One region of the Brevibacillus sp. FSL L8-0520 genome, then DNA from elsewhere that is predicted to be linked to it. Evidence: riboswitches for the same ligand, from Rfam matches in the RefSeq annotation. Region 1 holds a riboswitch; the other holds the start of a gene.

Region 1 (11,498 bases):
TTGTGTGCAGCCTGTTTTGGGCGCCTTTTCGCAGAATGGCCAGAACCGGGACGTGTCAGTACCTTGTCAGCGTTCTTTCTCCACCACGCTTTTACATCCATGGATCCCGCCCCCTGTGCACAGGAAAATCCTTCTTACTTTGCCCATCCCTGGTCAAATTATCCAAAAGGAAAGCGGGGACGATGCGCCCTCGCGCCTGCCCCCGCTTTTGCTTTGCCGTATAGGATACCCCTATGTCAAGCAAATTGCCGGCTCAGATTTGCCATTTCGATGGCTGCCGAAGCCGCTTCCCAACCTTTGTTGCCTGCCTTGGTCCCCGCTCGTTCGATCGCCTGCTCGATCGAGTCGGTCGTGAGTACGCCAAAGATAACGGGAATCCCCGTATTCAGCGAGACCGATGCTACCCCTTTGGCGCATTCGCTGCACACGTAATCAAAGTGCGGAGTGGAACCGCGGATGACCGCTCCCAGGGTCACGACTGCATCGTACTTTCCGGACTCCGCCATCTTTTTGGCGATCAGCGGGATTTCAAATGCCCCCGGCACCCAGGCAACCTCTACCGCGTCTTCCTCGACACCGTGCCGCTTCAATGCATCGAGAGCGCCACCGACGAGCTTGCTGACAATCAGCTCGTTAAATCTCCCTGCGACAATCCCGACACGCAAGCCAGTTCCGATCAAATTTCCTTCCCAATGTTTCATGATCCTTCACTCCCCTGCAAACTGGAGCAGATGGCCCAGTTTGTCCTGTTTTGTGTGCAAATACTTTTCATTTTCGGGATGCTCCGGCATTTGCAGCGGAACCCTTTCGGCGACCTGCATTCCATAGCCGGAAAGGCCGCGAATTTTGCGCGGATTGTTCGTCATCAGCCGCATCTGCTTTACGCCCAGATCGAGCAGAATTTGCGCCCCGATCCCGTAATCGCGAAGATCAGCGGGAAAACCGAGCTTTTTGTTGGCTTCCACTGTATCATAGCCCTGCTCTTGCAGCCGGTAAGCCTTCAGCTTGTTGATCAGTCCGATGCCCCTGCCCTCCTGGCGCATGTAGAGAACGATGCCTCGGCCCTCGGCCTCGATCATGCGCAGGGCAGCATGCAATTGCGGGCCGCAATCGCAGCGATGCGAACCGAATATGTCCCCGGTCAGGCACTCCGAATGGACCCTTACCAGGACGGGCTTGCTGCTGTCAATCTCTCCTTTTACAATCGCCACATGCTCCTTGCCGTCCAGTTCATTGGTGTAGGCGACAATGCGAAAATCCCCGAAGGCGGAAGGCAGCTTGGCCTCTGCTTCGCGCTTTACCAATCTTTCATGCTGCATGCGGTACTCGATCAGGTCGGCAATCGTGATCAGCTTCAGCTCAAACCGCTTGGCGATCTCGATCAACTGCGGAAGGCGAGCCATTGTCCCGTCCTCGTTCATGATTTCGCAGATGACGCCAGCCGGCTTCGCTCCGGCCAGCCTGGCCAGGTCGACTGCTGCCTCGGTATGTCCTGCGCGCCTCAGCACGCCTCCTGCTTTGGCGATCAAGGGGAAAATATGTCCCGGACGGCGAAAATCGTCTGCGCCTTTGCTCTCGTCCAGCATGGATTGCACCGTATGGGAGCGCTCATGCGCAGAAATGCCTGTATGCGTCCCAGTTTCATCGATAGAGACCGTGAAGGCAGTGCCTTGGCGATCCGTATTTGCTTCCACCATGGGAGCCAGCTTCAAGCGTTCCGCATGCTCTTGTGTGACAGGGACGCAGATCAAACCGCGTCCGTGCATTGCCATAAAATTGATCATCTCCGGCGTTGCCGCTTCGGCCAGGCAAACGAAATCGCCTTCATTCTCCCGATCCTCGTCATCCACGACGATGACAGGGCGGCCGCTTCGCAAAGCCTCAATCGCCTCTTCAATGGTATGAAACATCGTTGTTCCCTCCTTAAGCGAAGCCGTGTTCCTGCAAAAAAGCCAGGTTCAGGCCTGCTGGTGCTTTCTGTTGTTCGCCCGGAGTCCTGCCGCCAAGCAGCCTCTCCACGTATTTGGCGATCACATCCGTCTCCAGATTGACCGGATCGCCGACCTGTTTTTCCAGCAGATTGGTCTGCTTGAGCGTATGCGGAATGATCGAAACGGACAGGCTCTCCTCGTCAACGGCCACTACGGTCAAACTGATGCCGTCTACAGTGATCGAGCCGCGCGGCACTACGTAGCGAAGCAGGTGCGGTTTCGCCTGGATCGCAAATCGCACCGCATTGCTGTCCGTTTTTTTGGAGAGGATTTTTCCTGTGCCGTCTACGTGGCCCAAGACCAGATGGCCGCCGAGACGATCTCCGAGCTGCAGCGCCCGCTCCAGGTTGACACGCATCCCCGGCTTCAGGCTGGACAGGGCCGTCACCCGCCACGTTTCCGGCATGACATCTGCCTGAAAGCGGTTCGCGGAAAACGAGGTGACCGTCAGACAAACGCCGTTGACAGCGATGCTGTCACCCAGGCGAACATCCTCCAAAACGGCCGCGGCCCGTATCGTCAGCTTGCTGGACCGCTCGGTGACCGCAATGGAATCTACTGTACCTACTTCTTCAATCAATCCGGTAAACACGGCTTCCCCTCCTATCATTTGCAGCCCGCATTCCTGCGCGTTTCGCTATTCGCTGGCTCCATCCGGCCATACCGGATAGCCGGTAATGCAAAGATCGCTTCCTCCGATCGGCTCGACATCCACGTCCGCCAGAGAGATGGCTTCCCCCATATGAGCTGCGCCCAGTCCCCCGTAGGGAGCAGGCGCCCCCTGTCCGCCGATCAGCTTGTAGGAGAGAAAATGCACGACCTTTTGAATGGCCCGTGCCTGCAAAAAAGAGCCGTTGACCGCCGCTCCGCCTTCGACAAACAGAGAAGTGATCCCTCTTTCCCCCAGCACCGCAAGCACCTGCTCGACTGTTACGCGCCCTTCCAGTCTCACAATCTCGGCCCCGTGGCTCTCGAGCTCTTTTTGCCTGCCGATGGGTGCGTCATCCGCTGTGAAAACGAGCGTCGGCGCCTTGCCGTCCCGTATCACGCGGGCTTCCGAAGGGGTCCGCAGCTGGTTGTCGAGAATGACACGAAGCGGCTGCTTTCCCCTGGCTATTCCCTGTTGGCGGGCCGTGAGCTCAGGGTCGTCCGCGAGCACTGTCTGAACCCCAACCAAAATAGCATCGTGCTCTCGCCGTAGCTGATGGACCTGCTGGCGGGCCTCTTCACCCGTAATCCAGCGGCTGTGCCCCGTATGCGTAGCGATTTTCCCATCCAGCGAAGCTGCCGTTTTGACGGTCACAAACGGTGTTTTCGTCGTGATGAAATGGAAAAAGACTTCGTTTGCCTTCTTCGCCTGTGCTTCTCCCACTCCCACTGTTACTTCCACACCCGCCTGTCTGAGGCGAGCGATTCCTGTACCGGCGACAAGCGGATTCGGGTCCGCCACTGCAACCACTACTCGCTTGATGCCGGCTTCAATGATCGCATTCACACAAGGAGGGGTTCTCCCATGATGACTGCAAGGTTCCAATGTGACGTAAAGCACGGCATCTTTCGCATGCTCACCAGCCATCCGCAGTGCATGCACCTCGGCATGTGGTTCACCCGCTTTTACGTGAGCGCCCATCCCCACGACTGCTCCGTCCCGGACGACAACGGCTCCCACTACCGGATTGGGACTGGTTTGTCCTCTTGTCGCCCTCGCCAAGTCCAGTGCCAACGCCATATACGACAAGTCATTTCCTGACATGAGTTCCTCTCCTCCCCAATGAAAAATGCCCTCGAAGCACGCTTCAGGGCATTGGGAAAGAAGCCTCTCGTTTTTCTGTTTTTTCACAGAGAAACGAAGGCCACATGCACCTTCTCCCATCCGGACTGTAACCGTCGGCCTTGGATTTTCACCAAGTCAGTCGCTCATGGCTTCAGCCATGGGCGAGTCGCGGGCTCAGACGCTGCTTTCGTCATTACCGCCGGTCAGGAATTTCACCCTGCCCTGAAGGTCATCTATTCAGTTGCTGCCGAGCCGCCAGCCCGCAATCACGAGCCAGGAGACTACCAAGGCATGTCTCCTACTTCCTGTCGCGCGAGTCGCCATCACCCTTTCCCAATAAAAAATGCCCTTGAACAAGTTTCAGGGCATAGAAGAAGAAGCCTTTGGTGCTCGGTTTTTTAAACAAAGCCAAAGACTATAGCCACCTTCTCCCATCCGGACTTTACCGTCGGCCTTGGATTTTCACCAAGTCAGTCGCTCACGAAATATCTTTCATGGGCGAGTCGCGGGCTCGGACGTGCGTTCGTCATCACCGCCGGTCGGGAATTTCACCCTACCCTGAAGGTTGGATAATCAGTTGCTTGCATTATAACACGTTTTTTTACAAGCACTACACTTTTTTATTGGAAGTCGGCAGTTTCCCTCCTGTCGGCAACTACCGCTTTGTCATCCATGGTCGCAAGGCAAAAGCAAGCCAGCGCAAAGCATTGAAAGATTTGCCCTGCAAAATGCTCTCTCCCCACCTGCTTCCCAAGACAGGGACGATTCTGTCCAAATCCTCATTGTCCAGCCTCTCCACTGCCCTGCGTAAAACCAGTGAATTCTCGTAACTGCGCCGTAAAGGCTGCGTCAATTCTTCATAAGCGCCCTTGCCGCATATATCATACGCTGCATATATGCCTGTCAACAGCGCCGTGAATTGGCCAAATCCCAAGAAGGGCATCAGTGCGCCAAAGCAGTTTCCGACAAAAAACGTATTGCCAATCCTCGCCCTGCGGCAGATGCCGATCGGGTATCCGGTCACATGAAAGTGACTGGTAATCCTGAGCGGCTGACGCAGGTCCCGGCAAACCCGCTCGTAAAATAAACCCCAGCGCTCGTCGACATCAAGCCGGTCATTCTCTGGATAGTCGGGGTAGGCCATGACCAGGTTCGCTTCCGTGTCCGAAAGCGGGAGCAAATAGCCGTATCCCTTTTCCATATAGCTGTAATCCAGCCATGCACAAGGCGTGTACCTGTCAAAGTCTCCGGTTACCATTGCACCTTTTAGCGACACGGTCAGGTCTGTCCGGAAGTTATGCATTTTCCTTGTGTACTCCCCGTCTCCTGTGGCGACTACTACGTGCGTGTACTCCATCAGCAATTCCTCGTATGTCGCTTTGGACCGGTACTGGATGGCACTTTTTACCTGCCGGCCGAGCTGCCTTTCAAAAGCGTGCTCATGTCTGCCGCGGTAATTGATAAATCCCAGACTTCCTTCGATTTCCGCCTTTTGGCTCTGCGAGAACACCAGCAGCCTTTGGATGCTCGCAGTCGGCTTGAGGTAAATGCCGTTTTTCTCCGCGAAAAAGGCAACCGGATCCGTAATCGGCTTTTGCAAAATGGAGAGCATGGATTCAGCGTTCACAAAGCGGTCGCCTAACCGCTCCCTCACTTCGAAAACGGCGGGCGATATTCCGTGTTTTTCAAGTGTGATCGCGCAGGCCAAGCCTGACAGACCGGCGCCCATAATCGCAACCTTCACGCTTTCATCATCCGTTCGTCTGTTTTCCTAACATTCTTGACGAACCGACACCTTTTATTCCCTCTATCAGTTTCCTCCCTGGAATCTTCCTCCTCCATGTTTTGGAAATGCCCAAACGAGCACTCCCCGAAGCAACGGGAACGTGCTCGTTTTTGTAGCAGCCGCCTGTTTGGCTCTTTTACGGCTGCCTGGATACGTCTTCCGGTCTGGGCACATCCGGCTTTCCTTCCGGATTGTTGTACAAGTACTGAGGCACATCGCCAATGATCAGCGAATGGGTAATGGGAATCTTCGTCGTGATCGTCTTCTGGTCGGTGGCAAAAGGAATCACGATGCGCAAGTCCACTTCAACAAAAATGTAGACGGTTGCCAGGACCATATTGATGCCGGCCTCGGTCAATTCCGTCTCCAGCTTCGTCTTGACAGATCCGATCGGCACAAACGTCACCGGCAGATCCGGACCCATTTGCGCCAAAAAACTGCTGCCTGTCGCCAGCCCCAAAGGGATATAGCGGTCTACCTTTTCCTCTTCAAACTCCCTCAGCCGGTTCTGTACGCGGGAGGTGGTCTCCCCTACGATCCGGGCATACTCCTTGAAGTTGAACTGGTACGCCTGGATTCTCCCCTGATTGTCTTTTTCAATTTTGACGATCTGGTTGAAATCTACCCCTTGCTGGGCAATCCGCTTGGTGACCGCATCTGTAATCGCTTGTTTGGCCAACTGCTCGGCTTTTTGGGTTGCGAGAATCTTCAGCGTCGGTTCCAGGCGTTTTTCGATAAAAAACAAAAATTGAATGCTCATCGCCAAAAAAATGACCAGTGCGATAAAAAACGCTTTCGAACGAGAAAGCGGGTTCCTCCACCGCCGACGGGGTCGAAACACGGCCACGCCCGTCACCTCCCAGTTGGTACATCCTATGGCTGGGAGGCGCAAAAAATACGTAACCAAAAAGGAGTTATGACGGAATTTCGTATACATCCAGCGCGGCTTGCAGAGCTTCTCCGCGATGAACCTTCGCTCCCATGCGGATCAGCACCGCCTCAAGACCTGCCAACACGTGCAGGACATTCTTTTTCCGGCAACTGAAGCCCATCGTGCCGATGCGCCAGCATGCCCAGGTCAAAGTAGTTGCTGCGGATCCTCCGCTCTGACGGCTCAGAGAGATTCCCCGCCAGCCCGCGCTCCACGCTTTTTCTTTCCTGGATAATTCGCTCAGCCCGCTCATTGTAGGTGATCGGAGCCATTCCAGCGGGAACGGACAAGCACTTTTGCGTTCCGCCGACGACCGCATCGAGCATCCACCCGTCCGTATCGACAGGCGATCCCCCGAGCGTAGCCACAGCGTCTACCACGAGCAGCGCCTCCCGCTCTCGGCACGCATGTCCGACCCGGGCTAGCGGCTGCATGCAGCCGGTCGAGGTTTCGCCGTGCACGATCGCTACAATTTTCGGGCGGACGCGGTCCATTTCCCTGATGATCTTCTCTTCATCAAACACTTCGCCCCACGGCGCTTCCATGGTGTGCACCTCCGCACCTGAACGCTGGGCAATCTCCGTCAGAAGATGGCCAAATCGACCGTAGATGGGAACGAGCACTTTGTCGCCCGGTTCGATCAGGCTGCACAGCACGGCCTCAAGCCCCGAGCGGGAAGTCCCGTCGATCGGATACGCCCACTGATTGCGAGTGCAGAACAATTCTCGCAGCATTTCCATCACGCGATTCATCATATCGGTAAATTCGGGATCAAACTGCCCCAGTACAGGAGTTGCCATAACCCTCAATACCCGCGGGTCTACCTCAACCGGACCCGGAGTCATGATCGTGCGAAGCGACGGGTTTACTTCCTTCCATCTGCTCACTTGTTTACCCTCCTCGGCTTTTCTATTGTTCCTATTGTTTTTCGTTTTGCCGTCTGTTTCCCCTGCATAGCAAAAACCCTCTGAACCAATAAGGTACAGAGGATTTCTGCTCGTTCTATTTCACGCCGTCGATAAACCCGAGCGACAGCCACGGGAAGACAGCGAGCAGCACAATGAACAAAACCATGATAACCGCATACGGCGCGGCGCCCCGAACGATTGTGGATATCGGCGACGACGGGTCTACGCCTTTGAGCACGAACAGGTTGAGTCCGACCGGCGGCGTAATCAACGCCAGCTCCATGTTGACGACCATGATGATGGCAAACCAGATCGGGTCGAATCCCAGCGCTGTGATGATCGGATACAGGATCGGCAGCGTAATGACGAGAATGGATACCGTCTCCAAAAAGCAGCCCAGAACGAGCAGCAGGATATTGATGAGAATGAAGACGACCCATTTGGAAACAGGCAGGCTTGTCGCCATTTCGGTCATGGCCTGCGGGATTTGCAGCGATGTCAGGATAAAGCCGAACAGCATCGCCCCCACGATGATAAACAAAATCATCGCATTGGTTGCCACCGTCGAGAGCAATATTTTCTTGATGTTGTCCCAGGACAGGCTGCGATACACGAGTCCGGCTACGAGTGCGCTGAAGACGACACCGGCAGCAGCGGCTTCTGTCGGGGTAAAGATACCGGAGTAGATGCCGCCGATGATCAGTACCGGCATCATCAGCCCCCATATCGCTTTGCGTGTCCCTTGCCAGCGCTCTGCCCAGGTCGCTGGCGCCTCCTTGATGTGCCGCATTTTCCAGGAGGCGTATCCCATGAAGATCAGCAGCAGCAAGATCCCCGGAAGGACACCGGCGATGAACAGCTTTCCGACAGATTCGCCAGTGACTGAGCCGTAAATGATCATCGGCACGCTCGGCGGAATCAGGATACCCAAGGTTCCTCCCGCAGCGAGCAGGCCAAGCACCGCCTTTTTGTCATACCCGCGCGCCGTCATCTCGGGGATCGCCACCATCCCGATCGTGACCGCAGTCGCTACGCTGGAGCCGGAGATCGCAGCAAAAATTCCGCAGCACACCAGCGTCGCCAGGGCCAAGCCCCCGGGCAAATGACGCAGCCAGCGGCTTGCCATCTCATACAGCTCCTTGCCGACTCCGCTGAACAAAAGAATTTGACTCATCAGCACGTACATCGGCAAGGCGCTCATCGTAAAATCATCCAATGCCTTGTAGGCAATGATAGGGACTTGAGAAAGCCCGAGAGCCCCTCCGTTGAACCAGTACATGCCGATTGCCGCCAGTACCGCGAGAGTGAAGGCGACCGGCACCCCTACCAGCATCAGCGAGGCCATTCCTCCCGCAAAAAACAATCCCATTACGCCTCGCCTCCTTCCTGTCCGCGAATGTAGTCAACCAGTTGCAAGAGGAAGGCGAGACCGAGCAGCACGCCGCCGATGGGCAGCAGCATTTCCGGAATGTACATCGGGATTTGAAGCAGGGAAGCGGAGGTGAATCCCAGCTCCATCGACTGTTGGACATGCTCCCAGCTCAAATAGCAAAACACCAGGCTGAACAAAAGACCGATCAGGGCCGATGCGATCAGCATCCAGCGGCGCACGGACGCAGATACGTTGTGCAGCAGCAGGTCCACCTTGATATGGGCGTCCACCCGAACCGCGTAAGCCGCTCCGATGAAGCAGCTTCCCATGATTGCATAAATGGTAAGCTCGGTTGCCCAAATCGTCGGCGCGTTAAAAAGAGAGCGGGAGACGATCTCGTAAAAGGTCATCCCCGTTGCCAATACGATAAAGATACCGGCGATCACTCCGCCGAACTTGATCAAACTGTCGATCCAGCCATACAACACTTGAAAAAATTTCATGAAAACGTCCCCTCTTTGCTCCTCGCCTCAGGCTTTACTTGATGTTTTGCAGATCTCCCAGCAGTTCTTTGCCCAAGTCGCCGGCAGTTTTCAGGTACTCGTCCCAGGCTGGCTTGGCCGCTTCCTTCCACGCAGGAAGTTCCGCCTCTGGCACAACGTAGACTTCCATTCCTTTTTGCTTTAACTCGTCGGCGGTTTTCTTGTCTTCTGCTTCAGCCTGCTGGCGAATCCAGTCTTCCGTCTCTTTGGCTGTAGTGGTTAGCAGCTCCTGAGTTTTTGGCGGCAAAGCATCCCAGTACTTCTTGTTGACGGCAAGTACGAACTCCAGATAAGCGTAGTTGACGACGGTTAAATATTTGGATACCTCATCGTATTTCCGCTGAACCATCGCTGTCGTACCAGAGGTCGCACCGTCGATTGTCTTGCGCTGCAGAGCCATGTAAACCTCGCCTGCTCCCATAAAGACCGGTGCCGCGCCATACGCCTGGATCATCACGGACGGAATATGGCCGATACTGCGAATCTTCAGACCCTGGAAGTCTTCCGGCTTGGTCAACGGACGTGCACTGTTTGCAAATTGCGCGTACCCATAGTCCGCAAACAGCAATACCTTGGCACCCTTCTTCTCCATTTCCGCGTTCAGCTTCTCGCCGACCGATCCGGACAGCGCTTTCCCCGCCAATTCGTACGAGGTCGGAAGCGCAAACGGAACGTCGAACAGTCCCATTGCCGGAACCACAGATGCCCACAGCGTCGTGGAGTTGACGCCCATTTCCACGCCGCCTGTCAAAATGGCCTGGTTCATTTCTTTGTCAGAGAGCAATTGGCCGGCAGGATACACCTGCACTTTTACCTTGCCGCCGGAGCGCTCGGTTACTTTTTTGGCAAACTCCTCGATTCCCTTGGAAATATGGTGATCCTGCGGCAGGTTGTAAGCCAGACGAATCGTCGCTTCCTGGTATTCGTCTGTAGCCGCCGCCGTGCCGCCTTGCGAGCTGTTCGCTGCAGGAGCGCTTCCGCTGCCTCCGGCCCCGCTTTGCGCAGGGGCTCCTCCACAGCCTGCCAGCAGTCCTCCCAGCAAACTGATTGCCGTCAGTACTCCTATCCATTTCTTTTTCATGGTCGAAACCCTCCTCTTTTATTTAAAAGCCAATCGTCGATTGCTCTTTCTTTTCTACGAGACGGATGCGCCCGAGCGGCATTCTCATCGAGAGGCTGACGGCGTACTCCGAAGCGTCTAAAAGTTTTGAAAATTCAATACCTGTCTTTACCTTCATCCTCTCAAACATATACACGACGTCTTCCGTCGCTACATTGCCCGCAGCTCCGGGCGCAAACGGACAGCCTCCCAAGCCCCCTGCAGCCGTCTCAAACGTCCGGATGCCTGCGGTATATGCCGCATACGTATTGGTCAAGGCCAGGCCGCGGGTGTCGTGAAGATGCAGGGACAATCGCTCAGAGCCCACCGCTTTGACCAGGCGATCACAGAGCGAGAATACTTCATCCGGGACGGCGATGCCGATGGTGTCAGCGATGCTGATCTCTCCTGCGCCCGCATCAAGCGCCAGCTCGGCGAGCCGCACCACGACATCCGGGTCCACTCTGCCAGCAAACGGACAGCCGAAGCTGGTCGCAATGGAAAACCTGAGCAAGCGTCCCGATTCACCAGCCAACGGGACCAGCTCGCGGAACGCCTCCAGGTTCTCCTCAATCGTCTGGTTGATATTCGCTTTGTTAAAGGCCGGACTTGCCGAAGTCACCCAGTTGATCTCGCCCAGTGCGTAGCCGGCTGCCCGTTCGTACCCTTTCCGGTTGGGAACGAGAGCGCTGAACGAAACATGCGGAATGTCAGCCAGCGACCTCGCGACCTCTTCGGCATCCGCCATCTGCGGTACCCGCTTGGGATGGACAAACGAAGTGGCTTCAATCCTTGTCAGACCAGCGTCGGCCAGCATGCGAATCAACTGCTGCTTTTTCTCCGTAGGAATAAACCCCGCCTCATTCTGCAATCCGTCTCGCGGCCCTACCTCCAGAATGGTTACATCTCTCGTCATATCGCTCTCTTCTCCTTCAGCATGGCCAATACGGCCGGGTCCAGCTGGAGCAGCTTTTCGAAAATCTCCTCGTTGTGCTCTCCCAGAGAAGGCCCTACCCACTCATGGGTACCGGGTGTTTCGGAAAGCTTCGGCACTACGCCGGGAAAGAGCACCTTTTCACCGTCGGGCAAATCAAT
Region 2 (11,498 bases), 2.3 Mb from region 1:
ATTACGGCCTGTGCAGCTCTTCCCGGATAAACGCGAGCACCTCCTGGACGTGCCCTTTTACCTTAACCTTGGGCCAGACCTTGGCGATGTTTCCTTCCGCATCGATGACAAAGGTCGTCCGCTCGATGCCCATGTACTCGCGCCCGTACATCTTTTTCAAGACCCATACGCCATATGCTTCCGCGATCTGATGGTCAGTGTCGGCAAGCAGCGGAAAAGGAAGTTCGTGCTTGGCGACGAACTTGTCATGGGATTTCACATCGTCGGGGCTAATGCCCAGTACGACCGTATTCAGCTTGGCAAAATCGGGATGATAATCCCGGAAATCGCATGCTTCTGTCGTACATCCCGGCGTCATGTCCTTTGGATAAAAATAGAGCACCACATTTTTTCCGCGAAAATCAGCCAGAGAAAGCTCCTGACCGTTGCTCGCCTTGAGGGTAAAATCTGGTGCAGCTTGTCCTGCAGCGACCATTTTTGATCCCGTCCTTCCACTAAAAACTGCTTTTCATTTGGTCTCATTTTACCACAAGCTTACAGCTACTTCATCCGCTTGCACGTTGCGCTTTTGCACAGAAAACGATAATATGGATGGATAGTAATGATAAAGAAATATAAAATTTGCGTAGGTAGCTGGATGGTGAAGAATGGCGATGAAAGAATTTTTTAACGTAACAGACCCGGAAGCCCTCAAATCCCTTGCTATACCAGAACGTGTAAAGATTTTGGAATTGTTTGAGGATCTTGAGCCCCGTACAGCCAAGCAGATTGCAACCGAGCTCGGGGAAAACGCCGCCCGTCTTCACTATCATGTGAAAGAACTTGTGCGCGTAGGCTTGTTGCAGCAGGTAGACACGAGAGTAAAAGGCTCGATCGTGGAAAAGTACTACGAGCCTGTAGCCAAAGTCATTCAGGTGAAGCTGCGGCTGATGATCGAGGAAAACGCACAGCAGCTGAGCGATATCATGTTTACCCCTTTCCGCACGACGGAAAAGGATCTGGTGCGTACGCTCAACCGGTTTGTAGCCAGCGACGTGGATGTGCGCAAGGAGTACAAGGATACGTTCGCTTACAACCTGACTGAATTTTATTTAAGCCAAGAAGAAAGAAATGAATTGGTTGCCGAGATTAGCGACCTTCTCCAAAAGTACAAAGGACTGAAAAATGAAAACGGACGACGGAAGTTTAAGTTCTTTGATGTCTTGTTTCCCGTTACTCCTCCTGACCCGAGTGAAGACGACGAGGACGACGACTTTGAAGACAACGAGGCATGAAAGAACTCATCTTCGCATAAGACTGAACGAACAATCAGAAAACGCAGCAGTATGCTGAAGCTGACCAGTATGCAAAAACAACCATGAAAACCATCCGCTGTGATGGTTTTCTCCATTTTTGACCAAGGAGGCTTACGATGCGCACCATTCTATTCGATTTCGACGGGACCGTAGCCGATACGCTGCCGATGATTTTCAATTCCTTCCGCTCTACCTTTCAGCACTTTCTTCAGCGCCACTACACGGATCAGGAGATCGTCGCGATGTTTGGCCCGCCTGAGATGGGGATTCTGGAAAACATGATTGCCAGCGAGCAATTGGCGGATGCCGTGACCCATTTTTACGACTTCTACGCAGCCGAGCATCAGCGCGTGTCCAATCCGCCGGAAATGATCCGGCTGCTCGACCGCTTGCAGCAAGCCGGCATTTCGATGGGGATTGTCACAGGAAAGGGCAGACGAAGCGCAGATATCTCTCTGAAAGAGTGGGGGCTTGCCCCTTATTTTGATGTGGTGATCGCCGGGGATGAGGTGACAAATCCGAAGCCCGATCCGGAGGGGATTTTGCTTGCGATGGAGCAGCTTGGTGCAACGCCCGAACAGACCATCTACGTCGGCGACAGCAACGCGGATATTATAGCCGGGAAGGCTGCCGGACTGGTGACAGTAGGAGTCACCTGGCTTCCGGTCACGCAAAAAACGGGAGGCTTTCAGCCGGAACCGGATTACGAGTTTACGGATACGGATGCGTTTGCGGAATGGGTATTGGGGCGTCAAAAATAAGACGCCCCCTTTTTCATTTCGTATTTGTTGGTCTAGCTTGGCCGTAAGCGTTCTTTCGTCGGGTTTGATTTTGGCCTGATGGCCTTGCCTTAGTAAGCCCGGGCAAACCAGACCGTGTGCATCGCCTCTTTGCCGCAGCAGATGCATGCGGATTTTTGTGCAGGCGGCTCGAACGGGATGTTGCGGGAGGTGAACTTGGTCTCTTCCTTTACCTTTGCTTCGCAGCCATTGTCGCCGCACCAGCCCGCAAGCACCCAACCCGCGATGCCGTTTTCTTTCTCGGCGGTCTCCGCGTGCTGCTTCAATTCTTCGAGCGTGTTGATCTCCAGATGCGAATGGGCATTGCGGAATTCGACTGCCCGCTGGTACATGTTTTGCTGGATTTCCTCAAGCAGGTTTACGACCGCCTCTACTGCATCCGCAAGCGGAGCCGTGATCTTTTCCCCGGTATCGCGGCGGGCCAGAATGACCTGACCGTTCTCGACATCGCGCGGACCGATTTCCAGACGGATCGGAACGCCGCGCATCTCCCATTCGTTGAATTTCCAGCCGGGAGTCTCCTCGCGCAGGTCAGCCCGGACCCGTACGCCTGCCGCTTTCAACTGATCAAAGAGCGGATCGAATGCTGCCATCACCCTTTCACGCAGCTTTGGCGGTCCAACCGGAATCATCACGACCTGCGTAGGCGCTACACGAGGCGGCAGCGACAGCCCCCGGTCGTCCCCGTGCACCATGATCATCGAGCCGATCAGGCGGGTAGAGGTCCCCCAGGATGTCGTATGCACGTATTTGAATTGATTGTCGCGGTCCAAGTACTTGATCTCGAAGCCCCGCGCAAATTTTTCTCCCAAATAGTGCGAGGTGCCGGCCTGTACGGCCTTGCCGTCCTTCATCATCGCTTCGATGGAGTAGGTGTCGACAGCTCCAGCAAACCTCTCGCTCGGCGTCTTTTGCCCCTTCCAGACCGGGATCGCGAGCAGTTCCTCCACGACCTCGGCGTAAATGTCCAGCATCTGCATCGTTTCCTGACGGGCTTCCTCCTCTGTGGCATGGGCGGTGTGTCCCTCCTGCCACAAAAATTCGGAGGTGCGCAGGAACGGCATCGTCCGCTTTTCCCAGCGGAATACATTTGCCCACTGATTGATGAGTACCGGCAAATCTCTGTAGCTTTGAATCCATTGACTGTACATATGGCCGATCATCGTCTCCGAGGTCGGCCGCAGCGCAAGGCGCTCCTCCAACTGTTCCCCCGCAGCTTCCGTAACCCATGGCAGTTCCGGGTTGAAGCCTTCTACGTGCTCTTTTTCCTTCTGAAAAAAGGATTCGGGAATCAGCATCGGAAAATAGGCATTGCGGTGGCCGGTTTCCTTGAACCGCTTGTCCATCGCCTCCTGGATCCGCTCCCACAGCTCAAATCCGTCCGGCTTGAAAACGATACAGCCGCGCACAGGCGTATAATCCATCAGATCCGCTTTTTTGATCGTGTCGATGTACCAGCGCGAAAAGTCTTCAGACTGCGGCGTGATTTCTTTGACAAATGCTTTTCCTTCTTTCAATGCCCTTCACTCCTTCATGAGCTTCTTTTCAAAAACGCAAAAAACCCCCATCCCAAAAAGGGACGGGGGAAACTCTCCCGCGGTACCACCCTGATTGACCGCTGCTGCCACAAGCATCTGCGATCCGCTCTGACCCGTTAACGGAGGGAATCCGGCATGGCTCGTCGCCAGCAGCTCCAGGATGGGGAGCAGGTACATTTGTGCATCGACCTTTCAGCCAAGGGCCGACTCTCTGCGCCACATTCGCTACCTGCGGGTCCTTTCACAGCCATTTTCGCCTGTTTCTTGGGCAATATGGTAGCAGACCCGCCGGGCAATGTCAATTTCTTGCATAAAGGCTGAGTCTCGGTGCCAGCTTCACGTAGAGCGGATAAGCGACTACGGAGACCATGATTCCTTTTATCAGGTTAAACGGCACGATGCCGTACAGGATCAAAGACCATACGCTCTCAGCCTGGAATTGCGCGACCAGCTGCTCCAGCGACACCTGATACAAAGCCGCATAGGCGGGCAGCAGGAAGTAGGCGTTGGCTACCGCCATGACAGCCGTCATCAGTACAGTACCGATAGCAAGACCGGCCATGAAGCTCATTTTCCCCTGTTTCATCCGCTGCAGCCAAACCGCTGCGACGATGAAGCTCGCACCCGCCACTACGTTGGCCAGCTCGCCGATCAAAAGGCCGTCCGTATTTTTAAACAGCATGTGCAGCGCATTCTTCATCACTTCGACGATAACGCCTGCCATTGGGCCGTAGAGCAAGGCGCCGATCAATCCGGGCAGCGTACTGAAATCGAGCTTCAAAAACGTAGGCATGAGCGGCACCTGAAATTCCAGGTACTGCAAGACAAATGCGACCGCCGCCAGCATGGGAATCGTCACCAGCCGCTGCGTCGCTTGCGATGTGGGAATCGCGGTTCCTTTCATCTGTACCATCTCCTCATTGGTTTCTTCCTTCTTGAGGAATGGCAACAGCATACACCCGGACGTGCCCGCGTTCGGTCCTTGCACAGCAAAAAGCCCTGAGAAACAACATCTCCTCAGGGCTTTGGCACACATGCAAAGACAACGAAACAGACCTGTGCTCTTAAAAAAGGGTACGTAAACAGAAGGGCCGAAAAGCGGCACCCAGCCCGTCGTGCAATACCCATGCACAAGCAAACAAGCACGCACAGCGTACGTACTGTCGTCATCCTTCTCCCATCCAGACTGTACTGTCGGCTCTGGATTTGCACCAGATCCTGCACTCCGGAAGCTTTCGCATCGCGGAGGCTCGCGGGCTTACGCGCTTTTGGCGCGATCACCGCCGGTCGGGAATTTCACCCTGCCCCGAAGGAATGTATGTGATTTTACATGGATATTATACAGTGCCGCACTCGGATTTGACAATGCTGGAAGTGTTCCCTGCTATGGTCGTTGCGAATCTCCTGCGTAGCTCCCATCGCTTTTGGGAAACCTGCCGCAAATTTCGGCTATCATTTGCGGAGCAAACATGATCAGCCAGGGGAACATAGCGAGGTAGAAAGAAAGCAATTTTTCCCAATACGACAAAAGCATGCAAAAACCCTCCCCCAAGACGGAGGAGGGTCAGGCAGCAAGCCGATTACGACCCTGCTCCGCTGTATTTGCGCACACCCCAGTTCCAGACGACCAGTCCGATGCTGAAAAAGACGATTCCCACGACGGGAGTAAACGCCGCATACGCGTACCACGTTTCCTTGCGGAGAAAATACGCCGCCGGATACACGCCGACAAAGGCAAAGGGCAGCACGTACGTGAGCACAAACCGGATTACCTTGTTGTACACGTCGACCGGGTAACGCCCATACTGCTGAATATTCCAGATCATCGGCGAAATCCCTGTCCGGGAATCGGAGAAAAAGCTGATGGCCGCAATGGCCGTGTAGACCCCGCCATAGATCAGCATGCCGCTGACGACGAGACCGACAAACAGGAACGGGTCGTACCACGTAAAGGACAAATCCAGCTGAATAGCCGCATAGCCCATAATGATCAAACCGGTGATGACGCCAAAAATCCGGTCCGGTGCGATCGACTCAAGACAGACCTGTGCGAGATTGTGCAGCGGCCTGGTCAGGACGCGGTCCATCTCTCCGCGAATAATGTACCGCTCGTTGAAATCCCAGAAGCCGAAAAACATCGAAAACAGCGCGTACGGGATGAGGAAAAAGCCGTAAATGAAAATAATCTCGTCGCGCGTCCAGTCATTGAGCAGCGGCACGTGCTGAAAGACGACGACGATAAACACGAGGTTGATCAGCTCATTGATCAGATTGGACACGAGCTCCCCGAAAAAATCAGTCCGGTACGCGAGACGCGTTTTGAAATACTGTCCCAAATAAGTGGCAAAAATGCCCAAGACATGCTTGATTTCACCCATTGCTTCTTATCCTCCCTGCACGACCAGCTTGGTCTGGGCTCTGCGCCACAAGACGAAGATCGGGATGAGAATGACCGCGACCCAAATCGCCTGGAATCCGATCATTTGCCACGCGCGGGACGCCGGTATAGCCCCGGTGAAGATGACGCTGGGATAATAGTTGATCGCCTGAAACGGCAGATATCCCATCAGCGTCTGGGCCCAGCCGGGGAAAAAGCTGATCGGCAGCACCAGGCCGGAAAGAAGGTCGACGACTACCCGCTTGGCCCGCATCATCCCGTCATTGCGGAAGAGGAAAAAGGTAACGAGACCGGTCAACAGATTCAACTGCGTGTTGATGACAAACGCGAACATCAGGCTGAGCAGATACATGCCCCACGCTTCGGGCGTGCTCGGGAATTGAAACGGAATGAACAGGCTGATCAGGAAAATGCCCGGCGCGGCGAAAAACAGCATGCGGAAAATCCCTTCGCCGAATGCCTGCGCCGTCTTGACCGAGAGATAATTGTAGGGGCGGATCATCTCGATCGCCACTTTTCCCTCCCGGACCTCCTGCGCCATCTCCATGTCGATGTTATTGAAATAAAACGCCCGCGACATCCAGGCGATGGCGACATACGCCGTCATCTGCTCTACCGAAAGACCGCCGAGCTGCTGCTGTCCGCCGTAAATCGCCCCCCAGAGGAAGTAGTACGCCCCGATGTTGATCGCGTAGATGATGATGCCGCTGTAGTAGTTGACGCGATACGCCAGCAAGGTCAGAAAGCGGATGCGGATCAGTTCCAGGTAAAGCTTACCCATGGCTGACTACCTCGCTGTCTGTAGAGTAGATATTGCGGACGATGTCCTCCGTGCTCGCTTCCATAATTTTGACGTCGCTGATGTCAAACGAGGCCATCACGGTGGACAGGACGAACGGCAGCATTTCCTGGCTGCGCGACACTTTTACGCGCAAAGCAAAGTCGTTTTCCCGAATGATCTCACAGGGCAGCTCGCCGAGGACAGTCCGCAGCTCTTCGGCTGACGTCCGCTTTTTGAACTGAAAGGCCACTTCCGTCCCATTTCCCCATTTTTCCTTCAGGTTTTCGAGCAGCCCGTCAAAAATAAGCTTGCCTTTGTCCATGACCAGCACTCTTTTGCACAGCGCTTCGATGTCGGTCACATCATGTGTGGTCAACAGAATCGTCATATGCTCGGTATCGTTTAAATTTCGCAAAAACTCGCGAATCTTTTGCTTTACGAGTACGTCCAGACCGACCGTAGGTTCATCCAGAAACAGCAGGCGAGGCTTGTGGATCAGCGCCGCCGCCACCTCACAGCGCATCCGCTGGCCGAGGCTCAGCTTGCGTACAGGCTGGCTGACGAACGAACCGATGTCGAGCTCCTCGATCAAACGGTCGAGCCAGCGCTGTCCTTCATGCTCTTCGACCTTGTAGACGCTTTTCAGCAGACGGAAGGACTCCAGCGGGGACAGGTCCCACCAAAGCTGCGAGCGCTGGCCAAACACGACGCCGATGGAGCGCACGTAGTCCTCCCGCTGTTTTTGCGGGATAAAGCCGTTGATGACGATCTCCCCGCCGCTCGGGTTCAGGATGCCCGTCAGCATTTTGATCGTGGTCGACTTCCCTGCCCCATTTTCTCCGATCAGGGCGAACATTTCCCCTTCTTCTACGGAAAAGGACAGGTCGTCGACCGCTTTGACCGTCTTGTATTCCCTGCTGAACAGGTCGCGAAACGCGCCTCCCAGACCGGCGCGGGCTTGATGAATGCGAAACTCCTTTTGCAAATGGTTGACTTGAATCATGATTAACCGCCCTTTTGTCGCTTTTGAGTAGGATTCCACTGCTTAGTGTATATGAGCAGGCTGATTTCTGCAAAAATCAATGTGCTGCCAACTGCAACCTTCAATCTAAAGCCTTGGAAGACCATACGGCTCAGTCGCAGGCTCGTTCTCGGGAAGGCAAATGACGACACCGGTTTTGTCATCGGCAGGCTTGAACCGCGGGTAGGCGATGCACTCCGGATCGCTTTTCTCCAACTGGACCAGTTCATCTGTATACGCCTGCAGCCCTTTTTCCAGGATGGGACAGACCGTTTTCTCCCAACCGATGCTCCCTTCTCCGCGCGCGGCCGGCCAGAACAGTCCATCTGTCAGCAGGAGCACTGCCTTCAGGCCGATCCGGTTGATCCTCCCGTACTCCAGAAAGTCTCCGCTGAGCGGCTCGCCGTTCAGCACGCCGTATCCTCCCGGCGTATTTGCCTGATAGCGGTTGTGAACGAGGATGTCGCGAACGCTTTCAATCAGTTCAGCCCTTGTGCTTAAGCCTTGGCGAATGCCTTCTTCCCACTTTTCCATCGCGGCTGCTTCCAGGTGATTTACCTGCAGATGAGTCAGGACGCGGATCGAATCGTCGGCATACACGGCAAAGATCATGCAGTCTCCCGTCTGGGCATAGTGAAGGTGTGTCCCATCGAGCTTCACTACGGCGGCGGCTGCACCCCACAAAGCTTCCTTTTGGCTCAAATCGATTTCTTCGGAGATCATATAATCCCGAAGGCGCTCGTTGGCTGCGAGCAGTACAGACGGCAAGTCGGCGTCTTTTCCGACAGCCGCCAGATGATCGTGAACGATCCGGGCCGCCATTGCCCCTCCACTCTGCCCGGTCCTGGTGACAAACGGCACCAAAGACGAAACTCCGTCAATCACGGCAAATATCTGCTGAGCCGTGTTTATCAAAAAACGATCCTCATTATTGCCGCTGTAACCGGGTATGGACAACGCTTCGACGTTCATTCGCCCTCTTCCCTTCCGCTCTTGTTTTTACAATCCGTCCAAGCCGGAACAAGTCGTTATCAAAGGCTGGCTTGGAAGCTGACAGGCTGAATTGTATCACTTTTCCAAATACGGTTCCAGCTGCAGCTCTGCCGATTACGCCAACCTTCAAGTGTGATAAGATGAGGATGGACTTATGGACGAAAAGAGGGAATGAACATGAACCGCGAAAAATCTGCCCGCCTGCATGAACAGGCGATGGACGTCATCCTCGGCGGGGTAAACAGCCCCTCCCGCTCTTTCAAAGCTGTCGGCGGCGGCGCTCCTGTCACGATGGAACGCGCGCAGGGAGCCTATTTTTGGGATGTCGACGGAAACCGCTACATAGATTACCTGGCTGCATACGGTCCGATCATCACGGGCCACGCCCACCCGCATATCACAAAAGCCATCTCGGAAGCGGCTGCAAACGGGACGCTGTACGGGACCCCTACTCCTTGGGAAATCAAATTTGCGACGATGATTCGCGAAGCCATCCCGTCGATGGAACGGATTCGCTTCAACAACTCCGGGACGGAAGCGGTGATGACCTGCATCCGCGTGGCTCGTGCCTATACAGGCAGAGTCAAGGTAATCAAGTTTGCCGGCTGCTATCACGGCCACTCCGATCTCGTGCTGGTCGCTGCGGGTTCCGGTCCATCCACACTGGGCATTCCCGACAGTGCGGGCATCCCGCAAAGCATCGCGAGCGAAGTGATTACCGTACCGTTCAACGACACGGAGGCGTTCAGAGAGGCGATCCGCGTCTGGGGAGCGGAGACGGCATGCGTGCTCGTCGAACCGATCGTCGGCAATTTCGGGATCGTCCCGCCGAAACCGGGCTTTTTGGAAAGCGTAAACGAGATCGCCCACGAGGCAGGTGCGCTCGTGGTTTACGATGAAGTGATCACGGCCTTCCGCTTCTGCTACGGCGGCGCGCAAAACCTGCTCGGCGTTGAGCCGGACTTGACGGCTCTGGGAAAAATCATCGGCGGCGGACTGCCTATCGGCGCTTACGGCGGGCGACGCGAGATCATGGAGCAGGTGGCACCGCTCGGCCCTGCTTACCAGGCCGGGACGATGGCCGGTAATCCTGCCTCGATACGCGCCGGTATCGCCTGCCTGGAGGTACTTAAGCAGCCAGGCGTATACGAGGAATTCGAACGCCTCGGAGCCTTGCTTGAGGCAGGAATTCGGAAATCGGCAGACGCCCACGGCATCAAGGTGCAGGTCAACCGCGTAAAAGGAGCGCTCGCCGTATACTTTACGGACCATCCGGTATATGACTACGATACGGCCCAGGCGGCAGATGGCGAACTGTTTGCCCGATTCTTCCGGCTCATGCTGGATGAAGGCATCTGCCTGGCACCATCCAAGTACGAAGCGTGGTTTGTCACGACCGCCCATACAGAAGCGGATATTCGGGACACGATCGCGGCTGTGGATCGCTCGTTTGCCAAGCTCTAAGATCGTAGATGTTGCTGTCGCAGCATGCGGTTCAACCCCGTATCATACAACGCAGCGGTGCCAGCGGGAATAGGCAGGTGCCGGAGAGAATAGCCCGATGCTTGCGGGAATAGCCCGGTACTTGCGAAATAGCCCGATCTTGGTTGTATAGGTCTCCTGCCGGGGAAGATTTTCCTGAACGAAAACCGCAGCTTCCTCCACATACTAAGCGGGACAGCATACCACCGCAGGAGGGATTTTACGTGTCCAAAGGGGAAAAAACCTACCCGCAAGCGCCGGAAAAAACGTTGGACCCCAAAATGAGCTCCAAGATGATGGAAGTCGTCGGCTTTCAAAATCCGCGAAAGACGGAGCACCACAAAACGCAAGACCACGACCGCTAGCATTTCATACCGCAACGCAAAAAGCATGCTCTGCCGCGGAGCATGCTTTTTTCCTTTTGAAAACGCTATATTCCATGAATAAAAATACATTTTTTATCGAGAAAAAACATTTTATTCTAATTAAAACGCTTACATTTACATGATTATCCAAACCCCGATTGTGTACTCCATTCATTCATGTTATTCTTAGCACTACTATTTTGAAGTTTCCGACTATTGGTAAAGGAGGTGGAGGGTCAGTTCGTCTGACCGCAACCATGAGAAACTACCTGCAAAGAGAAGCAATCGAAACGTTTCAAAACTATCACAGGATTGAGCACGATAGCTGCGGAATCATCTGTGTCATCGAAAAAGCGGGAGCCCCTACGCGAGCTAACGTGGATGAAACCATCCGGTCGCTGATTCAAATGGAGCATCGTTCCGGATTTATCGACGGGGAAGGAGACGGCTGCGGCATCCTGACGGACATCCCTCGTGCCCTCTGGTCCACATACCTCCATCAGGCAGGGCTGGACGGCGGTTTTGCCTACGACAAACGATTCGCAGTGGCCCATCTCTTCGTGCCTCAAGCCAGTCATGACCCTGAGGAGGTTCAAAGGCAGGTACGGCAGCTTTTCGCCGAGTATTCCATCGACATTATGCTTGAGCGGGTACAAGAGGTGGACTCTGCCGCTCTCGGGAAAAACGGCAAACGCGACGAACCGCTTTTCTGGCAATTGGCCTTGTCCTCCCAAGAGGAATTGACTGGCTACCCGTATGCCCAGCGGCTGTTTGAATTGCAGATCGCCATCGAGACGGCTCACCATGTTCATGTCGCTTCGCTCA

Evidence for each region. Region 1 has a riboswitch for FMN ahead of ribD (bifunctional diaminohydroxyphosphoribosylaminopyrimidine deaminase/5-amino-6-(5-phosphoribosylamino)uracil reductase RibD). Riboswitches for the same ligand answer to the same signal wherever they lie in the genome.
Region 2: another riboswitch for FMN. It lies ahead of NSQ24_RS06010 (ECF transporter S component); the one in region 1 lies ahead of ribD (bifunctional diaminohydroxyphosphoribosylaminopyrimidine deaminase/5-amino-6-(5-phosphoribosylamino)uracil reductase RibD).

Annotation. Positions count from the first base shown of each region.
Region 1 is NZ_CP150171.1:4,274,776-4,286,273, forward strand. It holds gene NSQ24_RS21110 (spore germination protein) at 1-101, opposite strand, end outside; gene ribE (6,7-dimethyl-8-ribityllumazine synthase) at 237-701, opposite strand; gene NSQ24_RS21120 (bifunctional 3,4-dihydroxy-2-butanone-4-phosphate synthase/GTP cyclohydrolase II) at 708-1,910, opposite strand; gene NSQ24_RS21125 (riboflavin synthase) at 1,924-2,583, opposite strand; gene ribD (bifunctional diaminohydroxyphosphoribosylaminopyrimidine deaminase/5-amino-6-(5-phosphoribosylamino)uracil reductase RibD) at 2,629-3,744, opposite strand; FMN riboswitch at 3,849-3,999, opposite strand; FMN riboswitch at 4,185-4,335, opposite strand; gene NSQ24_RS21135 (NAD(P)/FAD-dependent oxidoreductase) at 4,421-5,509, opposite strand; gene yunB (sporulation protein YunB) at 5,688-6,407, opposite strand; partial or broken gene NSQ24_RS21145 (aminotransferase class V-fold PLP-dependent enzyme) at 6,466-7,327, opposite strand; gene NSQ24_RS21150 (TRAP transporter large permease subunit) at 7,485-8,759, opposite strand; gene NSQ24_RS21155 (TRAP transporter small permease) at 8,759-9,265, opposite strand; gene NSQ24_RS21160 (DctP family TRAP transporter solute-binding subunit) at 9,300-10,385, opposite strand; gene NSQ24_RS21165 (hydroxymethylglutaryl-CoA lyase) at 10,408-11,319, opposite strand; gene NSQ24_RS21170 (CoA transferase) at 11,316-11,498, opposite strand, start outside.
Region 2 is NZ_CP150171.1:1,149,650-1,161,147, reverse strand. It holds gene bcp (thioredoxin-dependent thiol peroxidase) at 2-475, opposite strand; gene NSQ24_RS06025 (helix-turn-helix domain-containing protein) at 654-1,274, shown strand; gene NSQ24_RS06020 (HAD-IA family hydrolase) at 1,412-2,056, shown strand; gene proS (proline--tRNA ligase) at 2,146-3,612, opposite strand; gene NSQ24_RS06010 (ECF transporter S component) at 3,932-4,537, opposite strand; FMN riboswitch at 4,799-4,951, opposite strand; gene NSQ24_RS06005 (ABC-2 family transporter protein) at 5,214-6,011, opposite strand; gene NSQ24_RS06000 (ABC-2 family transporter protein) at 6,018-6,812, opposite strand; gene NSQ24_RS05995 (ATP-binding cassette domain-containing protein) at 6,805-7,815, opposite strand; gene NSQ24_RS05990 (PP2C family serine/threonine-protein phosphatase) at 7,921-8,805, opposite strand; gene NSQ24_RS05985 (glutamate-1-semialdehyde 2,1-aminomutase) at 9,004-10,290, shown strand; gene NSQ24_RS05980 (hypothetical protein) at 10,533-10,673, shown strand; gene NSQ24_RS05975 (glutamate synthase-related protein) at 10,931-11,498, shown strand, end outside.